2 linked regions of the Tardiphaga sp. vice304 genome follow. The protein of the gene in region 1 interacts with the protein of each later gene in a pairwise test. Links are inferred from orthologs where the notes say so. Each region holds a gene or a part of one and is shown on either strand. Other genes may lie near its edges.

Region 1 (4,194 bases):
ATCGACTTCAGCTCTTCCTTCGGCAGGTCGTAGAGGTCCTTGTCCATCGCCGGACCCGGATCGATCTTGTTCTTGATGCCGTCGAGGCCGGCCATCAGCATCGCCGCGAAAGCGAGGTACGGATTGGCCATCGGGTCGGGGAAGCGGACCTCGACGCGCTTGGCCTTCGGCGACGTGGTGTAGGGGATGCGGCAGGAGGCCGAACGGTTGCGCGCGGAATAGGCGAGCAGCACGGGGGCTTCATAGCCGGGGACCAGGCGCTTGTAGGAGTTGGTCGACGGGTTGGTGAAGGCGTTGATCGCCTTGGCGTGCTTGATGATGCCGCCGATGTAGAACAGGCAGGTCTCCGACAGGTCGGCATACTTGTTGCCGGCGAATACCGGCTTGCCGTCCTTCCAGATCGACTGGTGCACATGCATGCCCGAGCCGTTGTCGCCATAGACCGGCTTCGGCATGAAGGTGGCCGTCTTGCCGTAGATGTGCGCGACCTGGTGGATGCAATACTTATAGATCTGCATCTGGTCGGCCATGTGGGTCAGCGTGTCGAACTTCATGCCGAGTTCGTGCTGGGCGGAAGCAACCTCGTGGTGGTGCTTCTCGACCTTGACGCCCATGCGGGCCATCGCGCCGAGCATTTCCGAGCGCATGTCCTGCACCGAATCCTGCGGCGGAACCGGGAAGTAGCCGCCCTTGGTGCGGATGCGGTGGCCGAGGTTGCCGCCGTCATATTCGGTGTCGGAGTTGGTCGGCAGCTCCGACGAATCCAGCTTGAAGCCGGTGTTGTAGGGGCTGGACGAGAAGCGGACGTCGTCGAACACGAAGAATTCGGCTTCCGGGCCGACCATCACGGTGTCGCCGATGCCCATCGACTGGACCATCGCTTCGGCCTTGCGGGCGATGCCGCGCGGATCGCGGTTGTAGGGTTCGCCGGTGGAGGGCTCGAGAATGTCGCAGGTGATGACCATCGTGGTCTCTGCGAAGAACGGATCGATCACGGCGGTCGCCGGGTCGAGCATCAGCATCATGTCGGATTCATTGATCGCCTTCCAGCCGGCGATCGAGGAACCGTCGAACATCGTGCCTTCGGCGAAGATGTCTTCGTCGATCATCGAGACGTCGAAGGTGACGTGCTGCCACTTGCCGCGGGGGTCGGTGAAGCGCAGGTCGACGTATTTGACGTCATTGTCCTTGATGGACTGCAGGACTTCTTTGGCGGTCGTCATGAATACCCTCTTTGGCTGGTCGTCGGAACGCGGCCGCGCGGCGGCGGCCGGCTATCTCTAGCCGTTCCGGAGTGCTTTCGATAGCCTCAGAAGTTGCGAACGCAGGCTCAGATGGCGTCGAGGCCGGATTCGCCGGTTCTGATCCGGACGGCTTCCTCGATGTTGGACACGAAGATCTTGCCGTCGCCGATGCGTCCGGTCTGGGCCGCGCGGCGGATGGCATCGATGGCCTTCTCGACCAGATCGTCGGAGATCACGATCTCGATCTTCACCTTGGGCAGGAAGTCGACGATGTATTCGGCGCCGCGGTAGAGCTCGGCATGGCCCTTCTGGCGGCCGAATCCCTTGGCTTCGGTAACCGTGATTCCCTGCAATCCGACTTCCTGAAGTGCTTCCTTTACCTCGTCGAGCTTGAATGGCTTGATGATGGCTTCGATTTTCTTCACTGAGCGTCTCCCCGGCACTTCCACTAAGTCAGGCCGCACGTTGCGTTACATTGCGCCTATCGCGCAGACTGATCGATACCCTGTTGTGGGCATTATTAGGCTGTCCCCATGTCGCTCCCATCGAAGCGGGGAATCACAGGCGGTCAGCCACCCCTCCATCGCCTACAGGTGACGGTCAGAAGCAGGCTCGTAAAAGCAGGGTCCATGCCAACTGACGAGGCAGTCTAACTTTCGAGCATTATCAGGTCATTACAAGGCTACCCCCGTGACCGACCAGTCGGCGCGGCGGTTTTTTAGCATGCTATTTGTGCAGACTGCACAATCAGAGTGCAAATATACGTTAGCTGGATCGCCAGAGCGACCCGGCCATTGCCTCCCGATGAGGCGTAGAGGAAACGACATGGAAGTTCTTACGACGGCCGAAATGAGCGAGGCGGACCGGCTGACGATCGCAGCCGGCATCGCCGGCTTCGAACTGATGCGCCGTGCCGGCCAGGCTGTGGCCGATGCGGCGATGGATCTGGCAGACGAGGGATCGATCCTGGTGATCGCCGGGCGCGGCAACAATGGCGGCGACGGCTTTGTCGCGGCGACTGAACTGGCCGCGCGCGGGCGCGAGGTCGAAGTCATGCTGCTCTGCGACCCCGCCACGCTCAAGGGAGACGCCGCATTGGCGGCAGCCGCGTGGAAGGGGCAGATCCTGTCCTGGGATCCCGCTGCGATCGGATCGCCGGCCTTGATCATCGACGCGCTGTTCGGCGCCGGGCTGGATCGGCCCGTCAAGGGCGAACCGCTGGCGATGATCGAGGCGATCAATACCGCAGGCGTGCCGGTGTTGGCGGTGGACCTGCCGAGCGGAATCAACGGCACCACCGGCGCCGTGGTGGGCGCCGCGGTCCGCGCGTTGGAGACGGTGACGTTCTTTCGCCCGAAGCCCGGCCACATGCTGCTGCCGGGACGGGTCCATGCCGGGCAGTTGCGGGTGGTCGATATCGGCATCGATGCCGATGTGCTGGAGACGATCCGGCCGCTGACTTCCGACAATACGCCGGACGCCTGGGCCACCGCATTTCCGGCGCCGCGGATCGACAGTCACAAATTCTCCCACGGCCATGCCGTGATCCTCTCGGGCGGGATTGCCTCGACCGGCGCGGCACGGCTGTCGGCCCGCGGCGCGCTGCGCGCCGGGGCCGGGCTGGTGACGGTGGCCTCGCCGCGCGAGGCGCTGGCGGTCAATGCCGGCGCGCTGACGGCAATTATGGTGCGGCCGGTCGACACGGCCGAGGAGTTTGCTGAGCTGATCGGCCGCAAGGTCAATGCCTGCGTGATCGGGCCGGGCGCCGGCGTCGGCGACCGCACCCGCGACTTCGTGCTGGCGTTGCTGTCGGCGAAACGTCACGCCGTGCTCGATGCCGACGCCCTGACCAGCTTTGCCGACGCGCCGGAAAAACTGTTCGCGGCGATCAAGGCGTCGCCGGAAGTGCATATTGTTCTGACCCCGCATGAAGGCGAATTCCCCAGGTTGTTCAGTGACATGAGCAACAAACATCCACTGCGCTCGAAGCTCGAGCGGGTGCGTGCGGCAGCCGAGCGCGCCGGCGCCGTCGTGCTGCTGAAGGGGCCGGACACCGTAATCGCATCGCCGGACGGCCGCGCGGTGATTTCAGCCAACGCGCCGCCCTGGCTGGGGACCGCGGGCTCCGGCGACGTGCTGGCGGGGATCATTGCCGGCTTCCTGGCGCAGGGCGTTGCCGCCTTCGAAGCTGCCTGCATCGGCGTCTGGATGCACGGCGAGGCCGGCTCAGAGGCCGGGCCGGGTCTGATCGCAGAGGACCTGCCGGAGACGCTCCCCGCAGTGTTCCGACGGCTCTATGACCGGTTCGAGTTCCAGTATTGAGCTAGGCGACCTCGAACGAGCGCATCAGCCTGGGCGCGGCCCAGTCGGTGGCAAAGGCTTCCATGCCCCAGCGGCCGGGATACTCGGCGGCGAAGGCGATGCGGTGGGTCTGGTTGGGTTGCATGGCCAGCGTGTCCAGCCAGTACGGCTTCCAGCCATCGTCGAGCCGGTCGAGCAGGCGGAAGGGGTGGCCGTGCAGATGAAACACCGCCGCGGTGTTGTCCCGGTTGGTGAGGGCGAGCACGACGACGCGGCCGGGCTTGACGCGAAAGGCCGGCGCCGACGCGGTGATGCCGGCAGGCTTCACCCATTCCGGTTTGGCCGCGGCGGCGCCCCCGATCGTCAGATCGATGCGCTGGGCCGATTTGAGATCCAGCCGCGCCGGCAGCCCGTTGGACGGCAGCGGCGCGGGTGGCGGCAGGGCGCGGTCGCGGGCCGGGGCCTCGCCGGAGACGACGAGCTTGCCGATCGTGCGGGCTTGCTTGCCGTCATGGAGCATCAGGCCGGAAGTCGTTCCGGCGGGTTTGGTGATATCGATGAAGGCGTCGATCCGCGTGCCCGGCGCCAGCACCAGCTGGCTGTTGCGGGCGAGGAAGGGCTCGGCGGGCTGCCCGTCAATGGCCATCAC
Region 2 (4,328 bases), 470 kb from region 1 along the record:
TACGACAATTCCACGGCGCGCGAAAGCCGCGAAAAACGCCCTTGCGGGGTTTCTCATGGCTTTCGGATGGAAGAGTTCGAGCGAAATCGACTACCCCCCCGTGCGATACACCTGAATGTCGAGGTCTCGAATCTTCTTGCGCAGGGTGTTGCGGTTCAGACCAAGCAGATCGGCGGCGCGGATCTGGTTGCCGCGCGTCGCCGCCAATGCGGCGGTGAGCAGCGGCACTTCGATCTCGCGCAGGATGCGGTGATAGAGACCCGGCGGCGGCACGCCGTTCGGGAAGCTGCCGAAATGCGTGGCGAGATAGACCTCGACCGCGCCGCCCAGATTATCGACGCTGGTCTGCTGGCTGCCGCCGGCCACCACCGCCGGCGGCGCCAGTTCACCGTCGATCACGGAGGCCGTGATGACGTCCTGCGGATACAGCGCGGCGAGACGCCGGGCGAGATTCTCCAGCTCGCGGATGTTGCCGGGCCAGCGGTGCTGTTTCATCCGCTCCAGCGCCAGCGCATCGAGCTTCTTCGGCGGCAGGCCATCCTTTTCGGCCAGCGCGAAGAAGTGCCGGATCAGGTCGGGAAGGTCCTCGATACGTTCACGCAAAGGTGGAAGACGCAGCGGCACCACGTTGAGACGAAAGAATAAATCTTCGCGGAACAGGCCCTGCTGGATCAGGATGCGCAGGTCCTTGTTGGACGCCGCTACGATACGCACGTCGGTCTTGATCGGGGTGCGACCGCCAACCGTGGTATACTCGCCCTGCTGCAGCACGCGCAGCAGGCGGGTCTGCGCCTCCATCGGCATGTCGCCTATTTCATCGAGGAACAGCGTACCGCCCTCGGCCTGCTCGAAGCGGCCGGAGGCGCGCTGGTTGGCGCCGGTGAAGGCGCCGCGCTCGTGACCGAACAGTTCGGATTCGATCAGGTCGCGCGGGATCGCCGCCATGTTGACGGCGACGAACGGGCCGTTGCGGCGCTTGCCGTAATCATGCAGGGCGCGCGCCACCAGTTCCTTGCCGGTGCCGGACTCGCCGGAGATCATCACCGTCAGATCGGTCTGCATCAGCCGCGCGAGGACGCGGTAGATTTCCTGCATCGCGGGCGAGCGGCCGACCAGCGGGATCGAGTCGAACTCGCCGTCGTCGGCATGGCTGGCGACGCGCTCCTTCGGCTCGGCCAGCGCGCGGCCGACAATCGCGATCAGCTCCTTGAGGTCGAACGGCTTCGGCAGATATTCGTAGGCGCCGCGCTCCGAGGCGCGGATCGCGGTCATGAAAGTATTCTGCGCGCTCATCACGATGACCGGCAGGTTCGGCCGCATCTTCTTGATCCGCGGCAGCAAATCGAAAGCGTTCTCATCTGGCATCACCACGTCGGTGATCACCAGATCGCCCTCGCCCTGGCTAACCCAGCGCCACAGCGTGGCGGCGTTCCCGGTCAGGCGGACCTCGTAACCGGCGCGCGAGAGAGCCTGATTCAGGACGGTGCGGATGGCGGTATCGTCATCCGCAACCAGAATACTACCTGCAGCCATTACTTAGTCCTCATCGTGCATCATGTGAGGTGTGCGCCGATGTCGCCGGGACATCGCCGTTGCTCGGATCAAGGTTCTTGTCATCAAACTGCTTGGCAGGATTGTACATCGGCAGCAGCACCCGGAACGTCGTCTTTCGCGGTTGCGATTCGCATTCGATGATCCCGCCATGGTCGCCGACGATCTTCGCAACCAATGCAAGACCCAGGCCGCTTCCGGTGGGCTTTGTCGTCACAAAGGGATCGAACAGGTTCGGCAGCAGGTCTTCCGGCACGCCAGGCCCGTTGTCCTTGACGCAGAACTCCAGCGGCAGCGAGACGCGCGACTTCTTGCCGGGCACCGAGAGCCGCACGCCCGGCCGAAACGCGGTGGTAAGTTGAATCTCGCCGTCATGGCCGAGTTCGGCAACCGCCTCGGCGGCGTTCTTGACCAGGTTGAGAAACACCTGAATCAGCTGGTCCTGATTGGCCAGCACCGGCGGCAGCGACGGGTCGTAGTCCTCGATGAAACGGATGTTGCGCGCAAAGCCGGACTGCGCGAGGCGCTTCACGTGGTCGAGTACCGAATGGATGTTGACCGGGCCGCGGGCCACCGGGCGGTCGTCGCCGAACACTTCCATGCGATCGACCAGCGTGACGATGCGGTCGGCCTCGTCGCAGATCAGCCGCGTCAGCATGCGGTCTTCGGACGATGCCGCCTGCTCCAGAAGCTGCGCGGCGCCGCGGATGCCGGACAAGGGGTTCTTGATCTCGTGCGCCAGCATCGCCGCAAGTGCGATCACCGAGCGCGCCGCGCTGCGATGGGTGAGCTGGCGGTCCATCTTGTCGGCAATGGTGCGCTCCTGCAGCATCACCACGATATGGCCGGGGCGCTCCGTCAGCGGCGCGACGTGCAGATCGACCTGGCGGTCGCGGCCGATCCGCGGCGTGCCGAGATCGACCTTGAACTCATTGACCGGCGAGTTGCTGTCACGAACCTGTTCGATCAGCGCCAGAAGCGGACTGCCGAACGGCACCAGCTCCTTCAGCGACTGGCGCCGCAGGAACTGGGCAGAAATCTCGAAGAAGGATTCGGCGGCCATGTTGGCATCGACAATCTTCCCGTCGGGAGCGATCAGCAGTACCGGATTGGGCAAGGCGTTGAGAATAGCCTCGCTGTCGCCCGGTAAGGGACGGCGGCCTGCAACGGCGGTCATGCGGCGGCACTCCATGCAAAATCGGTATAGGCCTCGTCGAGTAGCCGATGCACGGCGGCGGGATTTTCCGAGGTCAGGATGGTCTGCTTCCAACGCTTCAGCACGGCCTCCGGCGCGAGCTGCGTGATCGCGGCGGCGTCCAGCGACCAGCCGAGATGTTTTCGCGCGTGACGCAGGCCGATGTGGACGCCGTAATGGCTGAGAATGTCGTCATAGAGCCGACGGATATAGCCGAGCTGCACCGTGAGCGTCGGCGCAGGCTCCGCCACCCCGGTCTCAAACTGCCGCGCGATCTGGCCGGGCAGCCAGGGCCGCCCATAGGCGCCCCGCCCCACCATCACGGCATCGGCGCCGGACATTTCTAGCGCGGTGACCGCGCTGTCGTGGGAGGTGATGTCACCGTTGACGATAAGCGGAAGCGCGATCGCTTCGCGCACCGCGCGGACGGCGCCCCAGTCGGCCTCGCCCTTGTAGAACTGGCAGCGGGTGCGGCCATGCACGGTAATCAGTTGCACGCCGGCCAGCTCGGCGCGACGCGCCAGCTCCGGCGCGTTGATCGTGTGGTCGTCCCAGCCGAGCCGCATTTTCAGCGTGACCGGCACCTTGACGGCCGCGATCGTCGCCTCGATCAGCTTCAGCGCGTGGTCGAGGTCGCGCATCAGCGCCGAGCCGGACTGACCGGTGCCACCGGTCACCTTGCGGGCCGGACAGCCCATGTTGATATCGACGATGTCGGCGCCGGAAGCCTCGGCGATCCGCGCGCCTTCGGCCATCCATCGCGCCTCGCAGCCGGCCAACTGCACGACATGCGGCCCGAGCCCGGTGGCCTCGCAGCGCAGGACCGAGGACGGCTTGCCATTCACCAGATCGGCGCTAGCGGTCATTTCTGATACGACCAGCCCGGCGCCGAGCTCGGCCACGAGCCGGCGAACCGGCACATCGGTGATCCCCGTCATCGGTGCCAGCAAAACGCGGTTGCCGATCTCGATGTCGCCTATGCGCAATGGCTGATGGGCATGCGGGGCGGTGGTCAATGACCTGCTCGTCGTTCTCTGCGTCCGCTACATTGCGAACAAGGGGCATAATGCGCACGTTTGTTGTGCAGTCAACTACCTTGCCTACAGTTTAGACAGGTCTGTTGCTTTTGCAAGTGCAGCGCAGCAATGCGTAATTAATGGCCCACGAGAATGTAATCTTACTGCAGGCGCGGCGGCCCGTGCTATGGGCTGTGCGCCTCCTGCTTACCCCTCAATCAGCTGAATAAAATGACCGAAACCCTGAAAACTGCTGCCATTATCGTTGCCGCCGGCCGTGGCCTCCGTGCCGGCTCGGGCGGCCCCAAGCAATATCGCAGCATCGCCGGCCGCACGGTGATCTCACGGGCAATGGAGCCCTTTTGCGGGCACCCCGACGTGTTCGCGGTGCAGCCGGTGCTCAATCCCGACGACACGGTGATGTTCAACGAGGCAGTGGCCGAACTGCATTACCAGCCGCCGACCGCCGGCGGCGCGACGCGGCAGGCCTCGGTTCATGCCGGCCTGGAGGCGCTGGCCGGCCACGCGCCGGATATCGTGCTGATCCATGACGCCGCGCGTCCGTT

The links. The genes of interacting proteins can lie anywhere in the genome.
Region 2: the proteins of FNL56_RS14010 (region 1) and FNL56_RS16180 interact in binary tests that used the Escherichia coli proteins (3 or more experiments, as listed by UniProt). The link is inferred for Tardiphaga sp. vice304 from one-to-one orthologs.

What each region holds. Positions count from the first base shown.
Region 1 is NZ_CP041402.1:2,952,359-2,956,552, forward strand. Bases 1-2,865 are described here. They hold FNL56_RS14010 (P-II family nitrogen regulator), read right to left. Parts: upstream 1,670-2,865; coding sequence 1,331-1,669; downstream 1-1,330. Other genes in these bases: glnA (type I glutamate--ammonia ligase), read right to left, coding at 1-1,223; FNL56_RS14015 (NAD(P)H-hydrate dehydratase), read left to right, coding at 2,070-2,865. Outside these bases: more of FNL56_RS14015, read left to right, coding at 2,866-3,566; FNL56_RS14020 (multicopper oxidase family protein), read right to left, coding at 3,568-4,194. UniProt on the Escherichia coli protein: P-II indirectly controls the transcription of the glutamine synthetase gene (glnA). P-II prevents NR-II-catalyzed conversion of NR-I to NR-I-phosphate, the transcriptional activator of GlnA. When P-II is uridylylated to P-II-UMP, these events are reversed.
Region 2 is NZ_CP041402.1:3,417,953-3,422,280, forward strand. Bases 637-3,635 are described here. They hold FNL56_RS16180 (two-component system sensor histidine kinase NtrB), read right to left. Parts: upstream 2,729-3,635; coding sequence 1,544-2,728; downstream 637-1,543. Other genes in these bases: ntrC (nitrogen regulation protein NR(I)), read right to left, coding at 637-1,533; dusB (tRNA dihydrouridine synthase DusB), read right to left, coding at 2,725-3,635. Outside these bases: more of ntrC, read right to left, coding at 91-636; more of dusB, read right to left, coding at 3,636-3,762; FNL56_RS16190 (bifunctional 2-C-methyl-D-erythritol 4-phosphate cytidylyltransferase/2-C-methyl-D-erythritol 2,4-cyclodiphosphate synthase), read left to right, coding at 3,994-4,328.